DNA from 2 places in the Natranaerobius thermophilus JW/NM-WN-LF genome. Region 1 is predicted to be linked to the other one. Evidence: riboswitches for the same ligand, from Rfam matches in the RefSeq annotation. Region 1 holds a riboswitch; the other holds the start of a gene.
What was found. A riboswitch is a leader RNA that binds a small molecule or an ion and turns the genes downstream of it on or off. The one in region 1 is predicted to bind cyclic di-GMP.

Region 1 (12,445 bases):
TAAATTATGGTAAACTATAATTTGGGATGGATAAAGATAAATACTGATATATATCTTAAATAATGATTTGGCGACAGTTTTACTGTTTTCCTGCAACTATCTACAAATCAAAGGAAGGGACTAACAAATGCGAGGAATCTTGACAAAGTACAATAAAACTATTGAACATTTAAAGAGAATTCTATATCTGGGAATTATTACTACATATATCGGGGGAGTTTTCGTCTATCCCGAACTTCATATATTAACATCCGCTTTTTGTTTATTTGCTTTGATTATCTTTTTGCCATCTGTGCGGGGAATTACCCTGGGTTTATCCCTTAGCTTTATTGTCTTAGGGATATTAGTATTATTGGGAGAAGGTGCTCCCTTAGTCAGTTATTTTAGTTCATTGCGCAGAATGGCCAATATTTTAACTATGGTTACATTAATCAAAGTTCTGGGTATTCCCATGGATTTAGGTGGTTATTCCAGTGAAATCAAAAGCTTTGTCAACCGGGAAATTAAAGGGGAAGGTTTCTTATATATTATTGCGACAGTGATAGCGTATATGATTGGTGTCTCAATTGTGGTGGCCAGTGTACCTGTCGTATATTATACCATTGAGCGTGCTGTCAGGAGTGTTAGCCGAACTCCCGAAAAATTCCTGTCAATGGCTATCAAGCGGGGACTGTTCCTGGCCTTGTTGTGGACACCTGCCTCACCACTGATGGCGGTATCTTTAGATGCCTCGGGTGCTAGCTGGGCAAATGTATTTTTTCCTTGTATTGTAGTGAGTATTTTGGGGCTTTTATTGGCTTTGATTATATATCGACCCGGTAGATCTACTGAAACATCCAATACCATAACAGAATCCCAGGCTTCTCATTTAGCAAGCTATCAATTCGAATCTGAAAGTCAACAAGGTACATTATCAATTTTTGCATCTTCTCTAATTAAAAAGTTAATAATTATATTATTTTCTCTTATATTAATATTGGTATTTCTAGAAGCACTGCTTCCCTTTGGAATGCTGGACCTGGTTATAGTAGTAGCGATTATATTTGCTGGGGGCTGGAGTTTGGCCCTTAATCAAGGTAGGGCATTTTATATCAAATCTAAAGAATTATTTTATGACTCACTGCCAAATTACGGTCAGCAGGTTGTTTTATTTCTCGGTGCTGGTTTTTTTGCCGGGGCCATTGGGGAAAGTGATCAGTTAATGGCCAATTTTTTAGAGATTATAATTAGCGGCACAGGTACCGTAGGGATACTTTACCTTATTCCAGTCCTAATTATCTTACTGGCTATTACCGGTATTCATCCTCTAATAACCATAACGGTTCTGGGTGAAGGTTTAGGGGCTTTGGGTAATGCTGTACCAGTTTCGTATTTGGGTTTTGCTTTTGTTTTAGGCGGTGCCCTGGCGTTACTGATATCCCCCTTTTCTGCAGCTACTTTAATTACGGCTGAACTGGTACATAGAACTCCTTTTAAAGTAGGAGTTGTTTGGAACGGATTATTTGGGATCTATGTGTTGATTATAGGCTTACTTGCCTTGACATACTGGGTAGTGGTATAATTAAATTTGGGGAATTTTTCAAAAATTAACAGGATAATGGATTTTATTCAAGAATATATAATATATAAGGGTGATTGTCTTTTAATTACTTTAATATCATAAAGTGGTCGATATATCAATTACTGCTAATGCTCCAACATTATAATGAACACGAACCATTGACTCCTAAATTTAATTGAAAATGGGGGGATTTAAATGGTACCTTCTGAAGTGAACAGGTTGGAAGAACTAACTGAAGAGATACTGGACTGGTTATTTAAGCAAAATCCAACAATGGCTACCTTTGTTGGAATTCAGGGCTATGATCACAAGCTAGAAGACAAAAGCCAAGAAGCTACACAAGAATTACTAGAGCAGGCCAAGGATTATCTTTTAAAATTGGGTGTGGTATCAGAAGATATGCTACCGAAAGAAAAGTTGGTTGATTACAAGCTCTTGGACGCTATGCTAAAAGATATAGTACGAGATATCGAAAAAATTAAAAATCATGAAAAGGATCCTAGCAGTTACGTGAGTTTGGCTATTCAAAGTGTGTATCTATTATTGATCAGAGAATATAAACCTTTAGAAGATCGAATGCAGGATATTCACTCCAGGATGAAACAGATCCCTGATCTATTAGAAGCAGGGAGAGAGCAAATTACCAATCCGCCTTCTGTATTTGTGGAAACGGCCCAGTTAAATCTTAGAGGAGCTAAAAGTTTCTTCGGTGATGTGATTCCACAAATAGCAGAAGAAGTACCATCAATGAAAAAAGATGTAATTGCCGAGGCTGAAAATGTAGCTAATGCCCTGGATGAGTACGGCGACTTCTTAGATAGGTTAGCTGAAACAGCTTCCGGTGAATTTGCAGTAGGAAAAGAAATTTTTGATGAACTTTTAAAAGAAACACACTTTTTAAATTATGATGCTGATGCCCTATACGAAAAGGGTAAAGAACTGGTTGAAGAAACTCATAAGGAACTCCATAGATTGGCGCAAGAAATAGACCCTGATAAAGATTGGCAGGAGTTGATAGAAGAGACTAAGAAAGAGCGTCCTACTGAAGAGGAATTATTAGATTACTATAAACAAGAGTGCCAAAAGGTGAAGGAATTTGTAAAAGAACGGGATTTTGTAGATATTCCCGAAGATGAGGAATTAATTATTGAAGAAACACCAGAATATATGAGGCCATTAATACCTTACGCTGCTTATTTGCAGCCCGGGCCCTTTGACAGGGACCAAACGGGTAGGTTCTGGGTAACTCCTGTTGATCCCGACAAGCCTGAAGAAGAAAAACAGGCTTTACTGGGTGAGCACAATGGGTATTCTGTTCCGGTAACAGCACTTCACGAAGCTTATCCAGGCCATCACTTGCAGCTTTGCCACGCCAATAAAGCACCGTCAAAGGTGAAGAAACTAGCGAATAGCACTTTATTTGCTGAAGGTTGGGCGTTTTACTGTGAAGAGCTAATGGAAGAATTGGGCTACATTCAAGATCCCAAAACTAAGCTGAACAGGTTGAAAGACCAGGCCTGGAGAGCATCCAGAATTGTAGTTGATGCTGGTTTGCATACCGGTAAAATGTCCTTTCAGGAAGCTGTGGATTATATGGTTGACAATGCCTTACTAGAAAGGGATAGCGCCATTACAGAGGTTAGACGTTATACACAATCACCAACCCAGCCCATGAGTTATTTGATAGGTAAACATGAAATAATGAAAATAATCAACGAATACAAGGAACATCATGGAAGTGACAGCAATCTGAAAGAATTTCACAATAAGCTGCTATCTTACGGAACATTGCCTCCAGCCCTGATTAGAGAGTTAATTTTATAGTTGATAATTGACTTGTGCTGTTGTACAATAGAAATGTGAATTAAGAGATTGTGGTTGGTCAGGAGACCAGTGCAATTCAAAAGGTGCGCTTGTAGCTCAGGGGACAGAGCACCGGATTCCTAATCCGGGTGCCGCAGGTTCGAGTCCTGCCAGGCGCACCATGATAAAGTTAATGTAGTTGCGGGTTCCGAGGATTTGGAGCCCGCTTTTTTTGTTTTTGTGAGATTTTTAAAATGAGGGAGTAATTTTTGAAATAATTTATAATGTTTTTTAAGTGCTCGCTTTGATGTTTGTTTAACGAAACATAAATAATATAGGGCATAAGTCCTACAGGAATGTTAATTAATTAACAAGAATATAAAAATTAACCAAAAGTTAAAAATGTCAATTTGAGATTATAAGTTAATTAGTAAAATACAAAAAAAATCCTTTTAAGTTAAGGGGGTTACTACATGTCAGCTAATTCAAATAATAATCACAATCAAATAAAAGGAATATTAAATTCTTTAAGTGCTAATATTTGTCTCTTGGATGAAAATGGAGTCATAGAACAGGTTAATGATTCCTGGTTAAATTTTGCCAAGCGTAATAATGGTGATTTAAAAAAAAATGGCCAAGGAATAAATTATTTATCCGTGTGTTATAAAGCTGTTGAAAATGGCTGCGAAAGTGCCAGTTTTTTTATTGATGGCCTTTGTTCTGTGATGAACAATGAAAGGGATTATTTTGAATTTGAATATCCCTGTCATTCACCGGATGTAGAACGATGGTTTATCTGTCGAGTAACTCCTTATTATGAAACAATTTATACTTCATTAAAACGCAAAGTAGTAGTTGCTCATGAAGATATTACAAAAAGAAAACAGGCAGAAAAATGGTTAGAATCCTTGTATAAAAATTCCTCAGATGGAGTTATACAAGTAGATAATGAGAATAAAGTTATAGATATTAATGAAAAATTCCATGAATTATTTGGATATTGTATTTATGAAATTAAATGGAAAAATATATTTGATGTATTAAAAATTGACATAGCGAATAAAGAGCAAACCAGTCATGGAGAAACTAATATTACTGCGGAAATAACTTGTTATAGTAAAACAGATAAACCGGTAGATGTGTTACTTAAAATAATTCCAGTTCAAATAAAAGAGGAGTTAGTAGGGAATTATGTGATCTTCAATGATATAACTGAACGTAAAAAGAAAGAAGAAGAAATTCGGTATTTAAGCATCCATGATAGTTTAACAAGCCTCTATAATCGCGCTTATTTAGAAAAAGAATTAACACGACTTGATGTAAAAACACAACTTCCAATCAGTATAATTATAGCGGATGTAAATGGTTTAAAATTAATCAATGACACATATGGTCATCAAGTTGGGGACAGGGCCTTGAAGCGTGTAGCTGATGCTTTAAGAAAAGCTTGTAGAAAAGAAGATATTATTTCTCGGTGGGGTGGAGATGAGTTTGTCATACTGTTACCAAAAACAAATAAACAAGCTGCTAATCAAATAGCGGAAAGGATTAGAGAAGTAAGTGAAAATATTGTTAAAAAATCAATTAAGGTAAACTTTGCAGTAGGTACAGCCACAAAAGAAAACATAGATAAACCCTTTAAAGAAATTTTCAAAGAAGCAGAAGATTCAATGTATAAGAATAAATTAGTTGAAGATTCGAGTGTCAGAAATGACATTATATCTATCTTATTAGGAACATTAAAAGAAAATAGTGGTGAAACAGAGGAACATGCTAAGAGAATGAGAGATCTATGTTATGAATTTGGAAAAGCTTTGGGTTTAGATGAAGATGAATTATGCAGACTGTCCCTATTGGCGACAATGCACGATATAGGTAAAGTAATTATATCATCTGATATATTAAAAAAACGTGGACCATTGACAGAAAAAGAATGGCATCTTATTAAAAAACATCCTGAAGTTGGCAAACGTATAGCTTTAAACTCAAACAATTTATGTCACATTGCTGAGGAGATTAATTCTCACCATGAAAGATGGGATGGCGACGGCTATCCCAATGGATTAAAGGGTGAAGAGATTCCGTTACTGGCAAGGATATTATTGATCGTTGATGCTTATGATGCTATGACTCATGGTAGGACCTATAAAAAACCTGTTTCCCAACAAACAGCACTATCAGAAATTAAAAGATGTGCTGGAACTCAATTCGATCCTGGTTTGGTAGAAGTTTTTTTGAAGATCATGACACGCTGATATTGTGATCAAGAAATTGATATTTACAGTCAAATAATTTTAAACTGACAGTTTATCCTTGACAAGGGCAAACCTATCGTGAGGTAGGGGCGCAAAGCTACGAGTCTTTACAGTTTGTAAAGACAGTCGGGCCGCCAAGGAAGTGGGTGCTATACTGCTTCTTTATTGGGGGCAGTATTTTTTATATTGTTTGTTTTTATAGGGAATCTCGGAAAAAGGAGGTGTGCATAGATCTAATAAATTTACAACTAAAAGATGGTCTAATGTCTTAGTTTATGGTTTATCTAGTTATTTTACAGGAGGTGATTTGAATGAAAAGGTTTTTAGTAAATAGTATCAGAAATAAGTTGGTTGTGGGTGTAATCATAATGGTAGTTATTATTGCAGTAGCTTTAAATTTTTTAAATGATTACATAATTGAAGATGTAATAGACACAACAGTTAATGCAAAATTACAAGGAGATCAAGAGATGGGCCTTTATGCACTAGAACAGGAGTACTCAGGTAACTGGCATATTCAAGATGAGGAGTTATATAAAGGAACTGTACCTGCAGAACAAATGACTGGAACTTTGGATAATATCGAAGAAAGAACGGGAGCTGTAGTCACTTTATTTAAAGGGGCTACGAGAGTTGCTACCAGCATTACAGACGAAACCGGAGAACGAATTGTTGGTACTCAATCCGAAGAACAAGTAGCAGAAACCGTATTGGAACAAGGGGATAACTATGAAGGGGAAGCTGAAATATTAGGAAAACCATATGAGTCGGTATATGTCCCAATAGAAAATGAAAACGGAGAAGCTATTGGAATGTTGTTTGTGGGTGTACCGGTGGAAGATATCAATAATATTGTCAATCAAGGTAATACTTATTTTATCATGTTTTCTGGTTTGTTAGTAATAATATTTTTAATCATTTCTGTTATCGTACTAAATAAAATTATTGCACCTATAGGTGTTTTGACAGGGTTAATTAATAAACTTGCTGAATATGATTTCACTTTTGATGAAGAACATAAAGCTAATGATTATTTAAAAAGACAAGACGAAATTGGTGTTATAACAAATGCTTTAGTTCAAATGCAGTCAAAAATCACTGAACTAATTAAAACTATAAAAGAAACCAGTGAACAGTTAGCGTCTTCCTCCGAAGAATTGAGTGCAAATACTGAAGAGAATACCAGCGCTGCTAACGAAGTATCTAAAGCAGTAGAAGATATAGCAAGTGGAGCGAGTAATCAAGCGGAAAAAACAGAAAAATGTTCAGATAGTGCCCAAAAATTAGGTGAAATTATTGATGCAGACCAGGAAAACGTACAAAAATTAATTGATATAACTCAAGAAGTGATTGAATCTAAAGATGAAGGTTTAGAGACAGTAAATAGTCTCACTTCAGAAACAGAAAAGGTGAGTGAAGCTACTGATACAATGTATAACGTTGTTAACCAAACTAAAGAGAGTTCTAACATGATACAATCTGTTACTGATACAATTAAAGATATAGCTGAACAAACAAACTTACTTGCCCTTAATGCAAGCATAGAAGCTGCCAGAGCCGGAGAAGATGGAAAAGGTTTTGCTGTAGTTGCAGATGAGATTAGAAAGCTAGCGGAGCAAAGCAATAAACACTCGGAAGAAATAGAAAATGCTGTTAAAGAATTAAAAGAAAAATCTGAAGAAACAGTCAATACCATGGAAGAGACTAAAGAGTTGATAACTAATCAACACAATAATGTAGATAACACTAAAGATAAATTCCAAGATATTGCTGATAAAATATCAAAAATTAAGCAGAAAACCGAAGAATTTCAAGATACGGGAGGGGAAATGGATACTAAGAAACAAGAGATTATAGATGCATTACAAGATTTATCTGCTATTGCTGAAGAGAATTCATCTAGTACTGAAGAAATTTCTTCTTCTGTAGAGGAGCAAACTGCAAGTATGGATGAAATAGCTAAAGCCAGTGAACAGCTTGCCAAACAGGCTGAAGAAATGCAAGAAGAAATTTCTAAATTGTGCGCCATGCATGACGATTAGCTAGGTGGTGTAAGTCCACTATGGGGGTTTGTAGTTACCAACCATTAGCCAAGAGCAAGGGTGCCCATCGTGAGGTGGGATCTGAAGGAAGCTTAAGGCAAAATTCCGACCCAAGGCACACGAACATCATCAGGCATAAGGTATGGGATGAGTTTGCAATACAAAACGAAGTCCAATCAACTACACGGACATACCAGTGTAAATGATGTGGGTACATGGAATGAAAGTTAATCGTCTTACCGTGGGAGGTCTCATGGACGTGGCAAGATGAACTTCGAACCACGGTTGAAATAAGATTTGTCATGAGAAGTCAGCAGATTCCATAGTACTTGATGAGGTCGACATCATTAAGGAAGGGATGAACCTAGGAGGAGATCAGTAAATGACTGTTACCAATAAAGGAATGAAGTGCCGCCAACTTCTGACAGGCGAAAGCTGCAAAGAAGGCTCACCGCAGAAGAATAGTGCGGAACACGAAGGATATGCGGGAGTGCACAGTTCTTTAAGGATAACTGAAAACAACATCTCCAATGCAAACTTGTCGAAGGGGAATTTGCTAGAGGAAATTTTGGATAGAGACAACATGAATAAAGCATTCAAGAAAATAAAATCCAACAAAGGCTCTCACGGGATTGATGGGATGGGAGTAGATGAACTTCTACAATATCTCAAAGAAAACGGGGACCACCTCAGGCAAAGAGTCCTGGACGGTAAATACCGCCCTAATCCCGTCAGAAGGGTAGAGATACCTAAAGAAGATGGGAAGAAAAGAAAATTAGGCATACCTACAGTGGTAGACAGGGTAATCCAACAAGCAATAGCCCAAGTACTATCTCCAATATATGAGGAGCAATTCTCAGATAACAGCTATGGTTTTCGCCCTGGACGCAGTACTCATGATGCAATTAAGAAAAGTCAACAAAACATAAATGAAGGATACAAATATGTAGTAGATATGGACTTGGAGAAATACTTTGACACAGTAAACCAGAGCAAATTGATAGAAGTGCTATCTAAGACAATAAAAGACGGTCGAGTAATATCTCTTATCAACAAATATCTAAGAGCAGGAGTAATGATCAAACACACCTATAAGGATACAGAAGTTGGCGTGCCCCAGGGCGGGCCTCTTAGCCCTATCCTCAGTAACATAATGCTCCACGAATTGGATAAAGAACTTGAGAAAAGGGGGCACGAATTCGTCCGCTATGCGGACGACCTGCTAATCTTTTGTAAAAGCAGAAGAAGTGCCGGACGCACCTTGAAGAACATACTACCCTTCATCGAAAATAAACTATTTCTCAAAGTAAATAAAGATAAAACTGTAGTTGCCTATGTAGGAAAGGTAAGATTTCTTGGGTTTGGCTTTTACAGACATAAAGGAAAAGCCAGATTAAGAGTTCATCTTAAATCAGTTACAAAGATGAGAACGAGAATAAAAGAACTCACATCTAGAAGTTATGGAATAAGCAACGAAGCCAGAGCAAAGAAACTTAGCCGATACATTATGGGTTGGGTTAACTACTTTAAACCAGCTGATATGAAGAATCTGTTAATAAATACTGACAGTTGGATGAGAAGGCGTATTCGCATGATTTACTGGAAACAATGGAAGAAAGTGAGAACAAAATTTAAAATGCTCAAGTTCTTTGGAGCCAATAAATACAAAGCATGGGAATATGCAAACACAAGAAAGGGCTACTGGAGAATTTCCAATAGCCCCGTCTTATCCAAATCCCTTGGAAATGATGTAATCAAAGGATTTGGTTTCCTATTCTTTTCGGAATATTATCGACAAGTTAAAGCGTAAACTAGGAACCGCCGTGTACCGAACGGTTTGCTCGGTGGTGTGAGAGGTCGGTAGATAAAATAATTATCTACCTCCTACTCGATTAAGTATTAATGAGTTAAAAAAGCTAACGGTTAGTTGATTTTGCTATTGCATAAAAAATAAACCAGGTAAACAGACTTTAAAACCTCATTCTGATCTGGCAGGAAAGGTATGGAAAGAGTGGTAGGTAGAAGACAACTATTAAAGTATATTAATTAAAGATGAACAAAGATAGGTTAAGGGCTGTACTTCTTATGATTTATATATGTAGGGAGTACAGCACTTTTTATTTTGGATAGGCGCTGTTGTATTTAGTTGATGATAGTGTAATATTATCAATTGAAGCATTTTCACATTCTCGGCTTTTTTTGTTTGACTTACGCGGAATCTGATCAAGCAATTGAGTATTCTTTAGATGAAAACAGAACTTTTTAATGGAAGAGAATGAGTGGACTTGTTAAGCTATTCATTTACCGAGATAACTTGTGATTGATAAGCGTTAACACATTGAACTAATTAATGTTATTATAATAGTAATAATAAACTTGCATAGATCTGGAGGGATGAAAAATGAGATACATACAAACGGACTGGAACATACCGTATTACAACTTTGCTCTTGAGGAATATTTAATAAATGAAGCACCGGAAGACAGCTATTTGTTTTTTTACATTCACAAACCATCTATTATCGTAGGTAAGTATCAGAACACTATTGAAGAAATTAATAAAGAGTTTGTTGATGAGCACGATATCATAGTGGCTAGAAGAATTTCTGGCGGCGGGGCAGTTTACCATGATGAAGGTAATTTGAATTTTTCTTTTGTTCAAAAAGCGGACAAGGAAGATGTTAATAATTTTGAGAAATTTACGAGACCGATAATAGAGGCCCTTAATGAACTAGGGGTAAAAGCTGAACTTTCCGGGCGAAATGATATTCTGGTAGACGGCAAGAAAATTTCAGGAAACGCCCAGTATTATGCCAATGGAAGGATATTAAGCCATGGGACCTTATTATTTAACTCCGAAATGTCCAATTTAACCAAAGCTCTAAAGGCAAATGACCTTAAGATTAAGTCAAAAGGGGTAAAATCAGTTAAAAGTAGAGTGGCAAACATTAAAGATTATATGGATCAAGATATGTCAATTTATGAGTTGAAAAACTATCTTCTAGAATATATTTCTAATACTTTAGGTGTTGAGGAATATGTCTTAAGTCAAGAAGAGCTTAAGAAAATTGAAGACGCTGCAGAAAATAAATTTAGTAAATGGGAATGGAATTGGGGTAAGTCCCCGGCTTTTGAAATTAGTAAAGTTGATAAATTCTCCTGTGGTTTGATCAATGTAAAATTAAATGTTCGCAAAGGTAAAATTAAAGACTGTAAAATTTACGGTGATTTTTTCACCAGAAGAGAGCTTGAAGAACTGGAAAACTTCTTATGTAATCAAACTTATGAACAAGAAAGCCTAAAAAAGGCTTTACAAGAGAAAGAGATTGACTTGGAAGATTATTTTCAAGGGATTGATCCCGAGGAGTTTGCAGAATTTATTACAACATAATATGTTTGCTAATATTTTTGGTTAAGTAAATCGGGTCAAGTAAAAAAGTGCAAATTAACTAAATTAGTACGATAAACTAAAGCGAGGCAGACTAAATTAGCTTGCCTCGCTTATAATATGTTTTGTTATTTCATCAATTTATTAACTAATCAGCTTCTATATGAAGGGTTGATTTTATGCCATTTCCTGTTAAGTGTTAAGTGAGGTAGGCTAGTAACTTTGAGAGATGCTTTTAAAATAATTATAAACACCATCGGTAATGGCCTGGGCTGCGTTTTGTCTAAAATAATTGTCTTTTAATAGAGATTCCTCCCAGTAATTAGAAACGAAAGCCAGCTCTACTAAAGCCGAAGGCATATTTCCGTGCCTGAGCACATAGAAACTTCTATCCAGAGTACCTCTATCTATTGTACCAAGTTTGTTTACTAAAGCTGTTTGTAGGCTATTTGCCAAGTTATAGTCGTAAAGACTTCTTTGTGAAGAGTAATAAGTTTCAGTTCCTTGGGCAGATCTATTTAATGCTGCATTAGCATGAACACTTATGAAAATATCGGCGTTAATTTGATTAGCCAAATTGATTCTGTCATATAGTGTTACATCAATATCAGAATACCTAGTAAGGTATGTTTCAGCACCTAAGTCCTCAAGTAGATCTCTTGCCCTCAGGGATACATCTAAAGCAACTTCCTTTTCTGTTAGCCCAGTAGGCCCAACTGCTCCAGGGTCAGTTCCGCCATGTCCCGGGTCAATAACTATTTTAAAACCTTGTAAGGGTGATCCTTCATGTCCCTCTTGCTTGTTCGTGTCCTCGGTTACTCCATCATTATCATCAGCCAATCTTACAAAGTCTCTACTTACCCATCCTACTTCATTGTGTTCTGGTAAATTGATTTTCATCCATTCATGATGAGTATTATCGTACTCATACGAAACTTCTTCTAATACTGGATAAGTTTCATTAGCATGAACTTGATGGATTGGTGCGTGGTTTAGTCCTGGGCCAGTTCTTACATTTAATGTAGTAGCGGTTACCTCAGCCTGTTCTAGATCTTCAATTTGGTGATTATTTTCCCTCTGTGAAATATAAACAGAATTCTCTTCTTCTACCCAATTAACTTGTGCCCCAAGTCCCTCACTAACAAACCTCAGTGGAACCATAGTCCGGCCTTGATTGGTTATTAATGGAGCTGTATCCATATCCAGTGCCTGTCCATTTAAACTGTAATTTTGGATACCTACTTCTAAGATTAATCGATCGTCCCCCAATTTTATCTCAATTTCTTGGCTATCACTATGCCACTCAACATATCCTCCTAGAGCTTGACTGACAAATCTGACTGGAACTTGAGTTCTGTTGTTTTGGTCTATGTACGGGTTTTGATCTGGAAAGTTT
Region 2 (12,445 bases), 310 kb from region 1:
AGCTGAAGATAGAGATGTGTTTAAAACTACTATGAACGATATCGGAGAACCCATTCCTGAAAGTAAAATTGTCTCTACAGTAGATCAAGCCAAAGATTTTGCAAAGAATATTGGATATCCGGTAATAGTTAGACCAGCTTACACCCTGGGAGGCACGGGTGGCGGTGTTGCCCAAAATGAACAACAACTCAGCCAAATTGCCAGTAACGGTATCAGAAGTTCCTTAATCAATCAAATTTTGGTTGAACGCTGTGTTATTGGATGGAAAGAAGTAGAATACGAAGTCATGAGGGATAAAAAAGGGAATTGTATAACTATCTGTAATATGGAAAATATGGATCCTGTAGGTGTCCACACCGGTGACAGCATAGTGGCTGCTCCTTCCCAGACTTTAACCAATCAAGAACATCAAATGCTTCGCCAGGCAGCCCTAAAAATTATAGGTGAATTACAAATTGAAGGTGGCTGCAATATCCAGTTTGCCCTAGACCCCCACAGCAATGATTACTACGTTATCGAAGTAAATCCTAGGGTAAGCAGGTCCAGTGCCTTGGCTTCTAAAGCTACAGGTTACCCTATCGCTCGAGTGGCCTCTAAAATAGCCATTGGTTATAGCTTAGACGAAATCTACAATCAGGTAACAGGAAAAACCTCGGCATGTTTCGAACCTTCCCTGGATTACGTGGTCTTAAAACTGCCTCGCTTTCCCTTTGATAAGTTTGACCTGGCCGACAGGCAACTGGGAACCCAAATGAAAGCAACGGGAGAGGTCATGTCAATTGGGAGAAATTTTGAAAATGCTTTCTTAAAAGCCCTCCGCTCCCTTGAAATTGATTTGGACGATCTACATCAAAGCATTCAAGAAGTAGACAAAGAACTTAGACAAGAAGAGATTTTAAAGCAACTCGGAAAACAAACCGATGAAAGGATGTTCTGGCTATTACAAGCCATTAGAAAGCAAATTTCATTACAAGATATACACGATTTGACTTCAATTGATATGTTCTTTTTACAAAAGTTAAAAAACATCGTGTCTTACGAATTGGAATTCTCCCAGTTAGAGAGTCAATTCAAAGCAGAATCAGATGAAAAAAATGTTGAAGAAATAGAAGAAAAGTTGGTAGAAAAAAAGATTTCGAGCTCGAACCAGCAGCTACAACTCCTATCAGAAGCCAAGGAAGCTGGACTTTCAGATACCATGATCAGCGCAAGTACAGGTTTAACTGAAGAACAGATTAAAAATATCAGGTTGCAACACAATATTACACCTGCATATAAAATGGTGGACACTTGTGCAGGAGAGTTTGAAGCCAATACCCCTTATTACTACTCGGCTTATAATGAAGAAAATGAAGCTATACCTCCTTCTGAACCGACCCACGACAAACGAGTACTGGTCTTAGGAGCAGGCCCTATCCGAATCGGCCAGGGTGTAGAATTTGATTACTGTTCCGTTCATTCCGTCATGGCCTTAAAGGATTTGGGTTACGAATCCCTTATCATCAATAATAACCCGGAAACAGTCAGTACTGATTTCAATATTTCAGATAGACTTTACTTTGAACCCTTGTTCACTGAAGATGTAAATAGCGTCATTGCCCAGGAAAAGCCCCAGGGAGTTATCACCCAATTTGGAGGTCAAACAGCAGTTAATCTGGCTAGACCTTTAGCAAATGACGGTGCTGAAGTTTTAGGAACAAGTGTTTCAGATATGGATAGGGCAGAAAACAGAGATAAATTTGATCAGCTTCTGAATAAACTGGGAATTGACCGACCTAAAGGTAAAACGGCAACTTCTACCAAAGAAGCAAAAGAAATAGCTGATGAACTAGGATATCCCCTAGTAGTAAGGCCTTCTTATGTCCTGGGTGGTCGAGCCATGGAAGTGGTTTACACCCCCGAAGATCTGGAAACTTATATGACCTGGGCTGTAGAAGTTTCACCAGAGTATCCAGTGTTAATAGATCAATTCCTCCAAGGCATGGAAATTGAAATCGATGCTGTGTGTGACGGTCAAGACGTAATCATCCCAGGTATCATGGAACATATCGAGCGTGCAGGTGTACACTCCGGTGACAGTATGGCCATGTTCCCTGCCAAGTCCCTGGATGAGATCACTCGGGATAAAATCGTCAGCTACACCGAAGCTCTAGCAAAAGGATTGAATATTAAAGGAATTATTAACATTCAATATGTGGTATACAACGGAAAAGTTTACGTCATCGAAGTAAACCCCAGAGCCTCCAGAACTGTCCCCTTTATCAGCAAAATCACGGGAATACCCATGGTTAAAATAGCTACCAAGGCCATGATGGGACAAAGTTTCCAAGATCAAGGCTATAAACCCGGCTTAATGCCTGAACCTGATTACTATGCAGTGAAAGCTCCTGTATTTTCCTTTGCCAAGCTAACCAGAGTTGATACCAGCCTGGGACCTGAAATGAAATCTACTGGTGAAGTTATGGGAATTGACTACGATTTGAACACCGCATTGTATAAAGCCATGCTGGCCAGTGGATTCAGTATCAACCTGAACGGCGGTGTCTTAGTAACAGTAGCCGATCGAGATAAAGAAGCAGTTCGTCCCCTAGTAGAGAGATTTCAAAAGCTGGGCTTAAAAATCTTTGCCACTTCTGGAACTGCAGAGTTTTTACGCAACCAGGGAATAGATGTAGAACAGGTTCCCAAAATAGTTGATGAAAGCCCCAATATTATTGACTTAATTAGAGAAGGACAAATAAACTACGTAATCAACACCTTTACAATCGGCAAAGAACCAGCCAGGGATGGTTTTAAAATCAGAAGGGCAGCTGTGGAAAACGGAATTCCCTGTCTCACCTCCCTGGATACAGCCAGTGCGCTATTGACAGCCATGGAATCCCTGGATAGAGGCGAATCTAAACAAGTTAAGTCCCTGCAAGATTATCTAAAAGAATTATCTAACTAAAACACCCTAAACACAAAAGCCCCGGGAAGCATATCAATAAGAGCTATTAGCTACATGTGATATGCCCCGGGGCTTATCTTAATGTCTTAAATCCAGTTCATCCTGTGTGAACCTCTCATAACTAAAGGCACGAGAGTGCGTGACGAATTCTCCAATTAGTATTTAAATTTAGAGGCTTCTTCTTGCATTTCCTGGGCTAACTTGGATAAATGCTCACTAGAACGAGCTATTTCTTCCATGGACGCCGTCTGTTCCTCAACCGATGAAGATATCTCTTCAGTACTGGAGGAATTCTCCTGAGCTATAGCCGATAAACTCTGAAGAGTATCTATGATTTCTTGTTTCTTTTCCTGCATCTGTGACCCGGTTTCATTTAAACTTTCAACAACTTGTCTAACCTTTTCGATACCCTCTGCAATTCCTTCAAATTTTGCATCGGCTGCTTTCACGTATTCGGTCTGTTCTTTGACTGTTCCACTAACTTCATCCATTGTTTTAACGGCAGTATTAGATTTATCCATTAAATCGGCAACTATTTGTGAAATCTCCTCTGAATATTTATTGGAGTTCTCCGCCAGGTTCCTGATTTCATTGGCCACCACGGAAAAACCTGATCCTGCTTCACCCGCCCTGGCTGCTTCAATACTGGCATTTAATGCCAGTAAATTGGTCTGTTCTGCAATATCTCTAATGGTATTACTGGCTTTTTCAATGTTATCGGCGCTATTTTTAGTTTCATTGATGATTCTAGCTATGTTTTGTGCTGAAGAATTACTCTCTTCAGTCTTGCTTGTCAACTGTTCAACGGCTTGTGAACCCTGATTTTTCAATTCAGTTACTTCTTCAACAACTTCATTTAACTGCCTGACATGGGCTTGTTCTTTCTCCACAATTTTGCCCAATTCCTCAGTACTGGCCGAAGCCTGTTCTGTACTTTCAGCCTGATTACTTGCTCCACTGGCAATATCTTCAACTGCCCGGGAAACTTCATTGGCAGCATTGGTATTTTCTGAGCTGTTAGCAGTTAATTCTTGAGAGGAAGAAGCCACTTGTTCTGATTTTTGTTCAATTCCCTGAAGTAATTCTGCTACATTTTGTCGCATACCTGTCACGGCTCTGGTTATATCGCCAATCTCGTCGCCTCTCTTTAGATATTTCATTGATTCAGCATCATCATTATAGGTGAAATCATAGTCACCTAATCGGCTAATAAGCTCTGTAAGTTCTGCAATTGGTTTTCCAGCTACCCTATTGACAAAATAAGACATTATTAAAGCTATTAGTACTGTTAATATCAGAGCAGTCATTATTACGGCCTGAGTGAACTCAACATCCCCTAAAACAGCTTCATGGGGAACATCATAAAATAAAACCCAGTCCAATTCTTCAAGATACAAACTGCCTAGATAATGATCATCTGTGTCAATGACCTTGTCTTTTTCTTCCCATACTCTTCTCCAAATAATCATCAACTAACGTCTCTATTCTATCATTATTAGATTCTCCTTCTGTACCAGCAGCTATAGTTCCACCTCTATCAACAATATATACAGAGCCAACATACTCTTCACTGATTTCACGTATGTACTCAGATAAAAATCCTAAATTAATATCAGCTCCTACAACACTGTCTTCTAAAGGATATGACACTGTCACGGTATAGTCTCCACTTCCAGCATCTTCATATGGTTCTGTTATGAAAGTTTCACCATCTTGCATAGCCCCTTCGTACCAGACCCTTTCTCTTGGGTCGTAATCTTCTCCTAAATCCTGTTCTGGTTCTATTAACATTTCCCCATCTTCTGATCCTACATAAACATTCATAATATGTTCATAATTATCCATATCCAAAATATTGCTATACATATTTCTTAATTCTTGTTCATCATAATCTATTTCTGTTTGTGAGTTGGCAAGACTTTCTACCAAAATTGCTGTTTCATCAACTACTTCCATTATTTCTTCATTTGCTAAATGAACTTGACTTTCTATTTCACCTCTAACATACCCTCTCAAAGATGGAAGTGTATTAGTCACAACTACAAAAGATAGACCTATTATAGGAATCATAATCCCTATAATAAACATCATAAACAACTTATGACTAAGTTTCAACTTTTTTAACACAACGGTCCCCCCATTCCTTTATGAAATTTGTCTAAATTTGTCTAAATTAAGAAGTGAATTGATTATACCATAAAAACCCAATTAATAACAAATATTGTTTTTACAAAAAACAGGCTTCTGATCAAATAGAAGCCTGTTTGCTAGTTTAGACACTTATTAATTTCACAAGTTCAATTAAATTTTAGTTAATAGATATAATTTTTAATTACTTTTCACTTAACATCCATACTTTTTGACAACTGGGATAGATCTGATATGACTGCTTCTAGATTTTGAATATCATCTTTAATGTTTTCCACATTACTTGCCTGTTCCTGGGTAGATGCATTGATTTCTTCGGTATTTGAAGATGTTTGCTCTAAAGTTGAACTAATATTGTCCATAGAAGCTTCAACTTCTTCTATTGACGCCGATTGCTCCTCTGCACTTGATGCCACACTCTGAATTTCTATATCTAGTTCATGGATTGAATTAACCACTTCCTCCATTTTCTCTTTAACACTTTGAGATAGATCCAAAGCCTTATTTACTGGCTCTTCAGCACTTTCAGTGGCTTCTTTGGCCTCATGGGAGTTTTGAACAATTTCATTGGTTATTTCTCTAATTTCGTCAGTGGCCTGTGCTGATTGTTCAGCCAGTTTTCTGATTTCATCGGCAACCACACCAAAGCCTTTGCCATCTTCACCGGCTCTGGCCGCTTCAATTGATGCATTCAGTGATAATAGATTGGTTTGCTCGGAAATTTCATCAATCTTATCAACAAATTCTCTAACCTTATCAATTGAATCCACAGTTTTTTGAGTTTTCTCTAAAGTAGCTTCTCTTCCCTGGTTAACCACCTGCATTTGGTTAAAAGTTTCTTCCGCATAGCTTTTAGAAGTCTCTACATTTGATCTTACGGTCGAACTTTTATCGGCAATGGTTTCCGACGATTCCGCCACACTCTGAGCAGACTTAGATATATCTTCAACTGCTTTTTTGGTTTCGCTAATTGTACTAGCATTTTCTTGGGCTCCCTGGGCTACCTCATCAATACCAGAACTCACTTCACCCATGGCAGTTGAAACATCACTTATGTAGCTATTAACTTTTTGAGAAATTTCTTGGGCACTATCGCTTGTGTTATCAATTTTTTCTACCACCCTAGTTAAGTCTTCAGTTTTTTCCTGTTGGCTTTTAACAGCTATGTCAAGTTCACTTTTAGATTCGCTGGCAATTTTAGTGACAAAAAATATTCCTATTAGAAACGCTACCATAGTTAGTATAGCAGTTATTAATTCTGCCGATGTTTGCGTATTATATTGATTGTAAAAGTAATAGAAAATCAATATTACTGCAGATAAAGTACCAGAAATTAAAGCATACTTCCTATCTTGATATACAACAGCTATTAATAATACCGGACACAAGGTCATAAAAGTAATACTGTATAAGCCAAAATAATTTGTAATTACATACAAAGCTAAAATTCCTATCAAGGCAATATATCTTATATATAAGTCGTTACTATTTAAAAAAAACCTGATACCCACTATAACTAAAGTTATTAATGTTACTCCAATTAATATAATTATTTCTTCATTACTCCGATCACCCTCAAAGTATGAAGCCACATGTCCCATGATGTAAAATGTTGAAAAAACAACTACCAAAACCACTGTGAATAAATTAGCTTTCTTGTCTAAATTATTCATTAATGTTACCCCCCCTCAATAGCTCTAGAAATATTTCAACCAATTTTGGATCAAACTGAGTTCCCGCACATCGCTTAAATTCAGCGACAATTTCTTTTTCACCCATTGGCTCTTTGTAAGGCCTACCATTACTCATCACTTCATAAGCATCGGCAATGGCAGCAATTCTGGCCAGAAGGGGGATCTCCTCCCCTGATAATCCCCTGGGATAACCTGAACCATCCCAGTGTTCATGATGGGACAGGATTTCTTCGGCAACATGAGCAAATTCTTCAGTAGCTATAGCAATTCTGTAACCTATCTCGGGATGTTTTTTCATGATTGTCCACTCGTCTTCATTTAATGTCCCATTTTTAGTAAGCACTTCTTCAGGGATATTGATTTTACCGATATCGTGGAGGGTTATCAAAAGGTTTAGCCGGTTCAGTTCTGAATGAGATAAACCAATTTGTTTGCCAATTTCTCGTGCCATCATCAACATGCGCCGGGCATGGCTTTCTGTTTCAAAGCTCTTGGCTTCTAAGGCTTTTAAGAGGGCATTCACAACATCGCTTCGGGCACTTCGGCTCTCGGCCAGTTTTAACTTGTACATATCATTTTCTGCCCTAGTAAGAACTTCCATCATGTCCTCCTGAATACTCTCTTTAGTTGCCGTACCCACTGCCAGAGAGAGGGGGATGTTTTTCACATAAGTACCCTTGCATTTATAATTTATTACCTTACATATGTCCCTAGCTTCTTCATCCGTAATATCCGGGAGTAGGATTACAAACTCATCTCCTCCCCACCTGGCAATTTCAGCTTTTTTACGAGATGATTCATCACATGATTCATGCAAAATCTGAGCTACCTTTAGTAACATTTCATCACCAACATGATGGCCGTAAGAATCATTAATCATTTTAAGTCCATTTAAATCTGCCATTATCACACTAATAGGGAAATAACTGCTACTTCCTTTTCGGGTTTCACCATCCAAGCGAGTTAGTTCACCTTCTAAATAAGCACGATTATACAGTCCAGTTAAACTATCGTGAAAACTTAAGTACTGAATTTTTTCATCCTTATTTCTGCGTACAGTAACATCTCGGGCTACTGACTGAAATTCAACTAGCTCACCCATGTCATTAAAAATAGGGCAATCAATCCAGTGCTGCCAATAAGCTTTCCCATCGGCACCGGTAACCTGATGTTCGTATGAAAGAACCCTGGGGTTATTCGTAAGGTTTTGATATTTTTGCCAAACTTTATCTCTTTCCTGCTCAGGGACAAACTCTATCCACTTTTTTCCCAGCAAATCATGTTTTGTCTGACCAAAAAAATTACAATAAGATTTGTTAACAAAGGTTAAAGTGGTATCAGGAAGCCACCTGCACACCAGCTCTAACTGCTCTTCTATTAAAGCCTGATACCTAGCCTTTTCCCGAAGAAGCTTGTCCTCTGCCCGTTTTTGCTTACTAATATCTATAAAAGAACCCACTAATTTTAAAGGCTTGCCCTGCTCATCCTCAACTAAAGAGGCAGACAAGTGAACATCAAACAATTCTCCATCTTTTTTTCGGGCAATCAATTCGCCAACCCAAGTCCCCTTTTCAAAAAGCTCATCCAAAATCTTTTGGGTTTTGTCAATGTTTTTCCAAAACTCCAGAGCGGACCGGCCTAAAATTTCTTGTTCTTCTTCATACCCCCACAAATCTAAAAAGGATTGATTGACATAAGTGATATATCCTTCCAAATCCGTAAAGGCAATGGCATTAATGGACGAATTTATAGCCTGTTCTTTTACTTTCAATTCTTTATTTATGTGGTCAGTAATTCTATTAACATCGCTTTTTAAGTCGTTCATATACTAAGCCCCCCCCCACGTATAAATCTTACTAAATCAATAATTTTTTGTTAAAATTTGTCGAAAATTCCCATAAATTTATTATAACATTTATTTTCTAAAATATTAATACTTGTTAATATTCTTACTAAAGTTTAAATTAGCATCATACAGTCAAAAAAAAACCTGACCCGAATAATCCGAATCAGGTTGAACAATATTGGTTAAAATCATAAGATATCAATCAAGCTTTTTGTGACAAGAAAGAGCCGCCTATATTTCCCGAGACTATTTGATAGACATCTTCAGCTCCTTGCTGAATATTTGAAGCAAATTCCTGTCCACCAGAAACCATTTCCTCTTTGATTGTTGAAGCAGTTTGGGTTATATCTTCTCCAATAGAAACTGTATTTTCTTTAACATTTTCCCCTTCGTTTCTAACTATCTCGTAATTACTTTCAATATCCTCAATATGATTCTCTATTTCGGCATGTCCACTGCTAATTGTATCAGGAATTCTATTAAATGGTTCTTTAACTTCTGAAAACTCTTGGAATCCTTGGTAAACCCCGACGGCTCTATCTACAACACCATCCCCCTCTTTAAAGCCTTCTGCCACATGATTTACTCCTCGAGCTACGGCTCCTGCAGTTTTGGCAACATCTTTACCAACAGTAACTGCAGTTTCTACCCCCGTTGAAGCTATATCTCTAGCTGAACTTCTCATTTCACCAGCAACATCTCGTATTTCTGTAGCACTTTCCCTTATCTCATCATAACTGTGTTCAACTTGTTCTGCTGTCTTATTTACTTCAGTTTTAACATTGTCTCTAGTTTCCTGAATAGTTTCTGTAACTTCTTGCGTTGTTTCCTGAACAGTTTCTCCAATTTGAACTATGCCATCTTTAACCTGTTCTCCTACCGATACTGCTGTTTTTACAGTTTCTCTAGCAGTATCAGCAGCTGTTTCAACCCCTTCTCTAACACGAGTAGTAATTGTATCGATAACTCCTTTGTCTTCTTGATTAGTCTTCGTATCTTTAGTTTCTACCTCTTCTTGTGTTTTTTGAATTTCTTTTGCTTGTGTATTTTGCTGATCATCAACCTGTTTATCTGTTGATTTTGATTCTTGAGTTTGTTGGGGCTGGATTGATTGAATTCTCTCTGTAACTAACCCTGTTAACCTACCTCCTCCTTCAATAATAGTCATTAAACATCCCCCCTTATAGAATAATAACCTTTTTCTAATAATTGAAATTTATCTTCTAAAATAAATGCTCCATCCACAAACAATTTTAAAGTCCATAACCCGCAGGGTAGTTGATGCTTTGAATTTCTCAAATCTAACCAAAACCACAACATCTTTGTTTGAGTTTCTTTAGAATTAGTTTCAATAAGATAGTTTTCACTAACTTGAAATAAATTTCCTTGAGGTGTATACCATGCTGTAGTAATCGAATGAAGTCCAGTAACTTGTGTAAACAAAAACCTGGCAACAATTTTTTGATCCAAAAATCTATCATACTGCCTTTTATGATTCTTTATTGGTTTTTCGGACATTACTGAGGATAATTTATACTCTTCAATATGGACACTATATTTTTGGTTATTGTACAACCTTTCCCCTCGTTCATTGATTATTATGACTGACCAAATCTGATCATCGTTGTCTAGCATATAAATATTAGCTTTAGGATCATTAAGTCTCAAATTTCCATTTATTAAAAAGGCATACAAATGTTCACCCGGTGGCAGTTTTATCGTTTTTAACCAACAGTCTTTATCTTCTTCCATTAGCAAACTATTTTGATATTTAGTGAAATTTCCGATTATTTCAACATATTCTATCGGAATATTGGGATCTTTATCTAAACTTAAAGTAACTTCCACATTATCACTTCCTTAGAATTACTTCTTTGAGAGTTTAGGTTAAAAAAAGCTACTTCACGAAGAAGTAGCTTCTGCTTACTTCTTCCTTGGCAACCCGACTGTCTTTTATTGACGTTTTGTCAACAAAAGACTCGTGGCTTTGCGCCCCCACCTCACGGCAGGTTTGCCATTTTCAAGAAAGAATTATAGTATTTTAAATTAAAATATTGTAATATTGGTTCTGTTATTATTAACTTTCTAGTTAAATAGACAAAATCCTTTAGGACTATTGTATTATTTTTCCACACTACTCTATAAAACATAAGAGAAAAGTTTTATAGAAATAATTTTAAAGTTAAAGTACAATATTACCAGACAATATTAGACAATATATACCAAATTATAAGGAGGGAGGAAAAATATGAAAAAGTTAGTCCAAAGAAGTATTAAGAACAGGTTAATATCAGGAGTCGTAGCCTTGACAATTATTATGGTAGTTGCCCTAATACTATTAAATAACTATACTATCGAAGATATAGTAGAAACCACAGTTAATGATAAATTAGAGGGAGACCATGAGATGGGACTAAGAGTCGTTGAAAACAACTTTAGCGGAAATTGGCATATATTAGGAGACGAATTATATAAAGGAAATGTAACTGCAGATGAAATGACAGGAACTTTAGATAATATCCAAGAAAGTACCGGATCTGTAGCAACTATTTTCAAAGGTGACACCAGTGTGGCTAGTAATCTTACAGATAGTGAAGGAGAAAGGGCAATCGGAACTCAAGTTGATGAAGAAGTATCCCAGACTGTTTTGGAAGAAGGAGAACGGTTTACTGGTCAAATAGAAATTTTAGGAACCCCCCATGAAGTTATGTATTCTCCTATAGAAAATCCCGAAGGTGAAGAAATCGGTATTTGGTTCACAGGTGTGCCCATTGATGATGTCAATAACTTGATCAATCAAGGAAATATGAGTTTTATTTTTTTCTCTTCCATAATAATTATTATCGCCTTAATACTCTTTTATATTGCAATCAATAAAATTGTTAAGCCAATTAAAGGGTTGACCTCTTTGTTAGATAAATTTTCCACATTAGATTTATCATCAAGTGAAGAAGATAATACTAATAGTTATTTAAAACGTTCAGATGAAATAGGTAAAATGGCTAAAGCCATGATGAACATGCAAGAAGCAGTTGTACAGTTGATTAAAAATATTAATGATAAATCAAACCAGGTCACTTCCTCGGCAGAGGAATTAAGTGCAAACGCCGAAGAAAATACCAGTGCAGCTAATGAAGTTTCAAAGGCAGTAGAAGAAATTGCTCAAGGTGCCACCAGCCAAGCCGAGAAAACAGATCAAAGCTCTAATGTTACTGAAGAACTTGGAAAAATCATTGAAAAAGAACAGAGCTGTGTAGATAGTTTAAATCAAGCTATTGAAGAAGTAACCAATAAAAAAGAAGAGGGTACTGAAGCAGTTAAAAACTTGCACGAAAAAACAAATGAGACTAACAGTGCCATCAAAGAAATCACAGAAGTAATTGAAAAAACTCACTCAAGAACCCAAGAGATTAAAGAAGCAAGTAGTCACATAACAGATATAGCTGAGCAAACAAACTTATTAGCCCTTAACGCCAGTATTGAAGCTGCTCGGGCAGGCGAGCATGGACAAGGTTTTGCAGTGGTAGCTAACGAAATTAGACAACTTGCAGAAAAGTCAAATGAATACTCAGAAAATATCTTGAACAATATCGATGGGTTAAATAAACAGGCAAATGATGCAGTTAAAACAATGGAAAATGTAAAGCAAATAATAAAAGAACAAAGTGTTTATGTGGAAGAAACCGGTTCCAAGTTCGATGGAATTTCTAATGCCATAGAAGGAGTAGAAAGTCAGTTATCCGAACTCAATGAATTTGGAAAAGAAATGAATAATAAGAAACAAGAGATTATAAACGCACTACAAGACCT

Region 2: another riboswitch for cyclic di-GMP. It lies ahead of NTHER_RS12420 (glycogen-binding domain-containing protein); the one in region 1 lies ahead of NTHER_RS11110 (methyl-accepting chemotaxis protein).

What each region holds. Positions count from the first base shown of each region.
Region 1 is NC_010718.1:2,312,312-2,324,756, reverse strand. Features, by position in the region: gene NTHER_RS11130 (hypothetical protein) at 128-1,561, shown strand; gene NTHER_RS11125 (DUF885 domain-containing protein) at 1,757-3,385, shown strand; tRNA gene NTHER_RS11120 (tRNA-Arg) at 3,471-3,546, shown strand; gene NTHER_RS11115 (diguanylate cyclase) at 3,838-5,619, shown strand; cyclic di-GMP riboswitch class I at 5,676-5,758, shown strand; gene NTHER_RS11110 (methyl-accepting chemotaxis protein) at 5,931-7,661, shown strand; gene ltrA (group II intron reverse transcriptase/maturase) at 8,044-9,471, shown strand; gene NTHER_RS11095 (lipoate--protein ligase) at 10,063-11,052, shown strand; gene NTHER_RS15335 (N-acetylmuramoyl-L-alanine amidase) at 11,263-12,445, opposite strand, start outside.
Region 2 is NC_010718.1:2,622,730-2,635,174, forward strand. Features, by position in the region: gene carB (carbamoyl-phosphate synthase large subunit) at 1-2,947, shown strand, start outside; gene NTHER_RS12395 (methyl-accepting chemotaxis protein) at 3,103-4,416, opposite strand; gene NTHER_RS12400 (cache domain-containing protein) at 4,370-5,074, opposite strand; gene NTHER_RS12405 (methyl-accepting chemotaxis protein) at 5,287-6,768, opposite strand; gene NTHER_RS12410 (sensor domain-containing diguanylate cyclase/phosphohydrolase) at 6,761-8,614, opposite strand; gene NTHER_RS12415 (hypothetical protein) at 8,838-9,803, opposite strand; gene NTHER_RS12420 (glycogen-binding domain-containing protein) at 9,803-10,483, opposite strand; cyclic di-GMP riboswitch class I at 10,569-10,661, opposite strand; gene NTHER_RS12425 (methyl-accepting chemotaxis protein) at 10,884-12,445, shown strand, end outside.